One region of the Frondihabitans sp. VKM Ac-2883 genome, then DNA from elsewhere that is predicted to be linked to it. Evidence: predicted binding sites of a transcription regulator. Region 1 holds the regulator's gene; the other holds the start of a gene.
What was found. Region 1 encodes HrcA, which represses chaperone genes, less so after heat shock. Its sites were predicted from a motif close to TTNGCACTCGNNNNNNNCGAGTGCNAA; they were not measured.
Positions count from the first base shown of each region.

Region 2: the regulator HrcA is predicted to act here: its motif matches at 1,867-1,893, upstream of groL (chaperonin GroEL).

Region 1 is NZ_JADKSF010000004.1:177,559-181,290, reverse strand. It holds gene ITJ49_RS09350 (16S rRNA (uracil(1498)-N(3))-methyltransferase) at 52-792, opposite strand; gene dnaJ (molecular chaperone DnaJ) at 795-1,901, opposite strand; gene hrcA (heat-inducible transcriptional repressor HrcA) at 1,994-3,025, opposite strand; gene ITJ49_RS09335 (DUF4870 domain-containing protein) at 3,171-3,584, shown strand.
Region 2 is NZ_JADKSF010000001.1:11,412-15,143, forward strand. It holds gene ITJ49_RS00070 (DUF2332 domain-containing protein) at 1-313, shown strand, start outside; gene ITJ49_RS00075 (DUF3263 domain-containing protein) at 375-644, shown strand; gene ITJ49_RS00080 (LytR C-terminal domain-containing protein) at 674-1,282, shown strand; gene ITJ49_RS00085 (cold-shock protein) at 1,506-1,709, shown strand; gene groL (chaperonin GroEL) at 1,965-3,584, shown strand.

The DNA.
Region 1 (3,732 bases):
CCGACACCGGACCGGGCGGAGAAAGCGGGGCGCGGGAGCCGCGGCGCACCGTCACCAGCGCCCGAGTCGCAGACTCAGCGCGGCCAGCGCGGCCGGGCCCGCTGTCGAGGTGCGGAGCACCGAGTCGCCGAGGCGCACAGCAATGGCGCCGGCAGCCTCGAGCGCCTCGATCTCGTGCGGCGTCACGCCGCCCTCCGGGCCGACAACGATCACGACGTCGCGGGTGTCGGCCTCGTCGCCCAGATCGACGGTGGAGAGCGCAACGGTCGCCGTGGGTTCGAGCACCAGCACTCGTGCTGTCGCCGCCCGGGCCACGAGCTGGGGCGTCGTCGCCACCTCGGACACCGTCGGCTGCCACGCACGAATCGACTGCTTGGTCGCTTCGCGCACGATGGCGCGCCAGCGTGCCAGGCCCTTGGCCACCTTCGGCCCCTCCCAGCGCGAGATGCTGCGCCCCGCCGCCCAGGGCACGACCTCGTCGACCCCGAGTTCGGTGGCCGCCTGCACGGCCAGCTCGTCGCGATCGCCTTTCGCAAGCGCTTGTGCGAGCACAACACGGCGAAGCGGACCAGGATCCGCCGCCACTGTCTCGACGCGAAGCACGAGTCTGTCTCCGCTCGCCTCCTGCACGGTGCCCCCGACGACGAGCCCGCGCCCATTGCCGACACGGAGCCCCTCGCCGACCCGAACCCGGCTCACCGTGACGGCATGCCGGGCTTCGGCGCCCGTCAGCACCACGTCGGAGCCGACCGAGGTCTCGGTCAGCTCGTCGGCGAGGTAGAAGTGCGCCACGATCAGAAGTTCAGAAACCGGTCGCGGAGCTTGCCGAAGAGACCCTGCTGAAACTGCGAGAGCTGCGGCTTGTCGTGCTTGCGGCCGGAGGCGAACTTCTCGACCAGCTCGCGCTCCTTGTGGCTGAGCTTGGTCGGGGTGACCACCTGGATGCCGATCTTGAGGTCGCCACGACCTGTGCCCCGAAGCCTCGTGACACCGCGGTCTTTGATGGTGACGACGTCGGCGCTCTGCGTGCCCGGCTTGACCTCGACCGAGATGTCGCCGTCGAGCGCCTTGACCGTGGTCGTGGTGCCGAGGATGGCGTCGGCCATCTGCACCTCGAGTGTTGCCAGGAGGTCGTCGCCGTTGCGGCTGTAGACGTCGTGGTGCTTGACCTTGACCTCGAGGTAGAGGTCGCCGTTCGGGCCGCCGGCGGGGCCGACCTCACCCTGGCCGGGCATCTGCAGACGGATGCCGGTGTCGACGCCCGCAGGTACGTCTACGGGGATCGTGCGGCGGGCGCGGACGCGACCCTGAGCCTGGCAGGTCGGGCACGGGTTCGGGATGACCGTGCCGTAGCCGCGGCAGGTGCCGCAGGGGCTCGAGGTCATCACGTTGCCGAGGAGCGAGCGCACCTGGCGGTTGATCGACCCGGTGCCGTGGCAGATGTCGCAGGTCTGCGGGCTGGTACCCGGTGCGCAGCACGAGCCGTTGCAGGTCTCGCACAGCACGGCCGTGTCGACCTCGATGTCGCGCTGGACGCCGAAGATGATGTCTTCGAGGTCGACCTCGAGGCGCAGCAGGGCGTCCTGCCCACGCTCACGGCGTGACCTGGGGCCCTGGCGCTGCTGGTTTCCGCCGAAGAACGCATCGAAGATGTCACCGAAACCGGCGCCGCCGCCACCACCGGCCCCGAAGCCCGACTGCGGGCCGAGGTCGTAGCGCTCCCGCTGCTGCGGGTCGCTCAGGACGTCGTAGGCGTGCGTGACGTCTTTGAAGCGGTCCGATGCCTCGGGGCTCGGGTTGACGTCGGGGTGGAGCTCGCGTGCGAGCTTCCGGTACGCCTTCTTGATCTGTTCCGGGGTCGCGCTGCGCTCGACTCCGAGGACGTCATAGTGATCTGCCACTGGTCTCCGTCGTGCTTTCGTAAGGTGATTCGGTGAGTCTTGGGGAGGGATCCTGAAGCTCAGGATCCGACGGGAAAGGGTGCGAAATCGTCTCAGTCGTTGCCGAGAAGGCCACTCAGGTAGCGTGCCACCGCGCGGACGGCCGCCATGTTGCTTGAGTAGTCCATGCGGGTGGGGCCGAGGACGCCCAGCCGGGCCACCTCGCCACCCGACGCCGTGTAGCCGCTAGCGAGAACCGACGTCTGGCCGAGGCCGAACGAGTCGTTCTCACGTCCGATGCGCGCGATGACGTCGGCGTCGCCCGCCGGGCCGTCGCGCATCTCGCCGAAGAGTCGAAGCAGGGTGACCTGCTCTTCGATGGCTTCGAGGACGGGAAAGAGGTTGCCCGAGAAGTCGTCTTCGGTGAGCACGAGGTTCGCTGTGCCGGCCATGACCAGGCGTTCTTGCCGGCCTGCCGTCGCCTCGTCGACGAGGGCGGTGCAGACGGCCGCCACGAAGGCGGCGCGCTCGGGGCGGAACTCGGTCGGCAGCGCGGTCAGCACGGCGGCTGCCTCGGCGAGCGTCTTGCCGCCGACACGGGTGTTGAGCTTCGCGCGGAGCTCGCCGACGAAGGCCTCGTCGACCGCGATCGCCGTCTCGATGCTGCGTTGCTCGACGTGGCCGGAGTCGGTGATGAGCACCGTCATCAGGCGGGTCTCGCTGAGACGAACGAGCTCGACGTGACGAACCGTGGCTCGGGAGAACGTGGGGTATTGGACGAGCGCGACCTGGTTGGTGAGCTGCGACAGCAGCCGCACCGTGCGCGAGAGCACCTCGTCGAGATCGGACGAGTTGCCGAGGAACGTCTCGATCGCTGTGCGCTGGGCGACAGACAGCGGCCGCAGGTCGGCAAGCTGGTTGACGAATAAGCGATACCCCTTGTCGGTGGGCACTCGACCCGACGACGTGTGGGGCGCGGCGATCAGCTCTTCTTCTTCGAGCAGAGCCATGTCGTTGCGGATCGTGGCCGCGGAGACACCGAACTGGTGGCGCTCGACGATCGACTTCGAACCGACGGGCTCGCGCGACTCGACGTAGTCATGGACGATGACGCGGAGAACCTCGAGACCTCGCTCGCTGACCACGGTCGCCTCCCTCCACAAATTCGGAACGTCGCACGGCTGGCACTCGCTCCGTGAGACTGCCAATGGTACTCCACGCCCCCGACAAGCCCTGGTCGTGGGGCGGGGCGTGCCGCTAGGCTCGCTGACCGACGACGATTGGCGAGACATGACCGGCACACCTCCCCCTCCGCCCCCGACCGACGGCCCGTACGGCGGAAATCAGCCTCCCTACGGCGGCAACCAGCCGCAGCAGCCGCTCCGGCCCGAAGACGAGAAGCTCTGGGCCACGCTGATTCACGTGGGCGGCATCTTCTACTTCTTGCCGTCGCTGATCGGCTACCTGCTGTTGCGCGACCGCGGGCCCTTCATCCGCGAGCACACTCGCGTCGCCCTCAACTTCCAGCTGACGATGCTGATCGCCAGCTTCGTCGGCGGCCTCCTCTCGATCGTCGGTATCGGCCTTCTGATCGTGGGCGCCGTCTGGGTCGTCAACATCGTCTTCTCGATCATCGCCGCGCTGGCGGCCAATCGAGGCGAGTATTACCGCTACCCGCTGAGCATCGAGTTCATCAAGCCCTGAGGCGCTCTGCGAGCTGCTGCGCGTCGGCGGACCCCCGAGTGCCGCCAATTGCTGCATCGGCGCCGGCACCGGCACCGCGCGCATTGGACGGCACTCGGCAAAAGCTGCTCGGCCTGCCGCCAGCCAGGCACTGGCTAAAGCCCCGAGT
Region 2 (3,732 bases), on a different contig from region 1:
GACGGGAGACGCCGTCGACGGGCTCGAAGAGCTGGTCGCCCGCAGCCCGCTGGGGCTCACGCCGGTGGTGGTCTCGACCGGCACCCTCGTCTACCTGCCGGGAGCCAGGCGCCAGGCGTTCGTCGACCTGGTGACCCGGCTCGGCGTGCGGTGGATCGCCTACGAGCGCACCGGGCTGCTGTCGGGAGTGCAGGCGACCGTGTCGGATCCTGGTCGTTTCACAGGGCGACCGGAGGCCTTTGCGACGCTTTCACTCGACGGTGTCGCGCTCGCTGTGGGAGATCCGCACGGGACGCGAGTGCAGCCGGTCTGACGCGTGTCGGGCCGGGCTCGCTACCCGTGCGATCTAGGATGACGGCAACCGGAGGGTGCAGATGCAGAGCGACGAGGAGTACGTGCGCGGTCTCAGCGACCGCGATCGGCGCCTTCTCGACTTCGAGCAGAATGCCCCCGCCTCACCTCCGCGAAAAGCGGCGGCGATCCGGTCGGAACTGGGCCTTTCTGCCCCGCGATACCAGCAGTTGCTCGGTTCGCTCATAGAAAGACCCGATGCACTTGCCTACGCGCCGATGCTGGTCGGGAGGCTGCTGCGCCTGCGCGACTCCCGCGCCGCATCGCGCAGCGCCCGGACCTTCGGCCGCTGACCGCCCGATCACGGAAGACCAGACACCGCATGGCCAAGTTCCCTCAGGACCGTTTCGATGGCGTCCCCGACTCGCTGCTGCGCGTCGGCGCCCACCGCTCCGGCGTTCGGCGGCACGGCGGCCTGATCGTCTTCGCGTGGGCGTTCCTCGCCGTGGGCGTCTTGACGGCGGGCGGCATCGCCTGGCTCACCGTGACCAACGACAGCTTCCAGTTCCGTAGCTCGGCATCGACGAGTTCGAGCACTGCGACGCCGAAATCCTCGGCGACGGGCACCGCCACCAGTGGGGCGACCAAGACACCCGCGGCGACTCCGACAGCCACGCCCCTCGCCGACCCGTCGAAGGTCGACTCCACGAAGACGACCATCACCGTGCTCAACGCGACCACCACCACGGGCCTCGCCTCGACCGCCGGAACCACCCTGACGAACGCCGGCTGGATCGTCGGCAACATGGGCAACGCGTCGTCGCAGGTCTCGACCTCCGTGGTCTACTACGACGACTCGGCGGCCGACAACGAGTCGATCGCCCTCGGCATCGCGAAGTCGCTCGGGATCAACACGGTCGAGCAGAGCACGGCGTTCCCCGGCGCGACGATCACGGTGATCCTCGGAGCCGACTTTAACGCCCAGTCGTGAGCCGTCGGTAAGCAGCGTCTCGCAGCGCTGCGTGACGGAAAATGACGCCTTCGGTTACGGCCGTGTAAACAACAGGCCGTTTGGCGCCTCCCGGTCCAATTTTTCGGGCGGCACCCCCCTTTTCGGCCCGGCTCTTTATTACTATCTGGGATCAGTCGGCCCCTCCGCACCGGTCCGTGCCGGCTGGGCAGCGCCACCGACAGACACAGCTAGGGAGTACGAAATGGCCAACGGAACCGTGAAGTGGTTCAACGCGGAAAAGGGTTACGGATTCATCACCGTCGAGGGAGACGGGCAGGACGTATTCGTCCACTATTCAGCCATCGACATGAGCGGATACAAGGTGCTCGAAGAGGGCCAGGCCGTCGTGTTCGAGGTCGGGACGGGCAACAAGGGCCCCCAGGCCGAAGCCGTACGCCTCGCCTGAGTCGTCAGAGCAGAGAAGCGCCGTCCGCGAGGGCGGCGTTTTTCGTGTGGGCGACCGTTTCGGGAGGCGACGGGCGGGCGGTCTCGGGGGTTTCGGATCCTTGCCCAAGGGGCTCCTGAGAGCACTTGCACTCGATACGGCAGAGTGCCAGAATCAATTGGCACTCTCGATGAGGGAGTGCCAAAAGACTCACCTGATATACGGCACCAGCCGGGGCAGCGTGCCCCACGACGTCCGGGAGGGACGAAAAACCACATGGCTAAGATCATTGCTTTTGACGAAGAGGCCCGACGCGGCCTCGAGCGCGGCCTGAACATTCTTGCCGACGCTGTAAAGGTCACCCTCGGCCCGCGCGGTCGCAACGTCGTTCTGGAGAAGAAGTGGGGCGCCCCCACGATCACCAACGACGGTGTCTCCATCGCGAAAGAGATCGAGCTCGACGACCCCTACGAGAAGATCGGCGCCGAGCTGGTCAAAGAGGTCGCGAAGAAGACCGACGACGTCGCCGGAGACGGCACGACGACGGCTACCGTCCTCGCCCAGGCACTCGTGCGCGAGGGCCTCCGTAACGTCGCCGCCGGCGCCGACCCGATCAGCCTCAAGCGCGGCATCGAGAAGGCCGTCGCGGCCGTCTCCGCGCAGCTGCTCGAGAACGCCAAAGAGATCGAGACCAAGGACGAGATCGCCGCTACCGCGTCCATCTCGGCTGCCGACCCCACCATCGGCGCACTTATCGCCGAAGCGATCGACAAGGTCGGCAAAGAGGGCGTCGTCACCGTCGAGGAGTCGAACACGTTCGGCACCGAGCTCGAGCTCACCGAGGGCATGCGCTTCGACAAGGGTTACCTGTCGCAGTACTTCGTCACCGACCCCGAGCGCCAGGAAGCCGTCTTCGAAGACGCCTACGTTCTGATCGTCAACTCGAAGATCTCGAACATCAAAGACCTGCTGCCCATCGTCGACAAGGTCATCCAGTCGGGCAAGCAGCTCCTCATCATCGCGGAAGACGTCGACGGAGAGGCTCTCGCGACCCTCGTCGTCAACAAGATCCGCGGCATCTTCAAGTCGGTCGCCGTCAAGGCTCCCGGCTTCGGCGACCGTCGTAAGGCGCAGCTGCAGGACATCGCCATCCTCACCGGTGGTCAGGTCATCGCCGAGGAGGTCGGACTCAAGCTCGAGAACGCCACCCTCGACCTGCTCGGCCGTGCCCGCAAGGTCATCATCACCAAAGACGAGACCACCATCGTCGAGGGTGCTGGCGACGAAGAGATGATCGCCGGTCGCGTCAAGCAGATCCGTGCCGAGATCGAGAACACCGACAGCGACTACGACCGCGAGAAGCTCCAGGAGCGCCTCGCGAAGCTGGCCGGTGGCGTCGCCGTCATCAAGGCCGGCGCTGCAACCGAGGTCGAGCTCAAAGAGCGCAAGCACCGCATCGAAGACGCCGTTCGCAACGCGAAGGCCGCCGTCGAAGAGGGCATCGTCGCCGGTGGTGGAGTCGCGCTGATCCAGGCCGGCAAGACCGCTCTCGCCACCCTCGAGCTCGAGGGCGACGAGGCGACCGGTGCGAACATCGTGCGTGTCGCCATCGACGCTCCGCTCAAGCAGATCGCCTTCAACGCGGGCATGGAGCCCGGCGTCGTCGTCGACCGCGTGCGCAACCTCGACGTCGGATGGGGCCTCAACGCCGCGACCGGCGAGTACGTCGACATGCTGGCTGCCGGCATCATCGACCCCGCCAAGGTGACGCGCTCCGCTCTGCAGAACGCTGCCTCGATCGCCGGCCTCTTCCTCACCACCGAGGTCGTCGTCGCCGACAAGCCCGAGAAGAACCCGGCCCCGGCCGGCGACCCCACGGGTGGCATGGACTTCTAAGTCCGCTTCGCTTCACGACTCAGGCCGGTTCCCCCTCGGGGGAGCCGGCCTTTGCCGTTGCCGGTGGGGCGTGCTGCCGGTGGGGCGTGCTGGTGGGGCGCTCTGCGGCAAGGTGACGCGGATCGGCCATTGCGACGTGGCGCGCCGG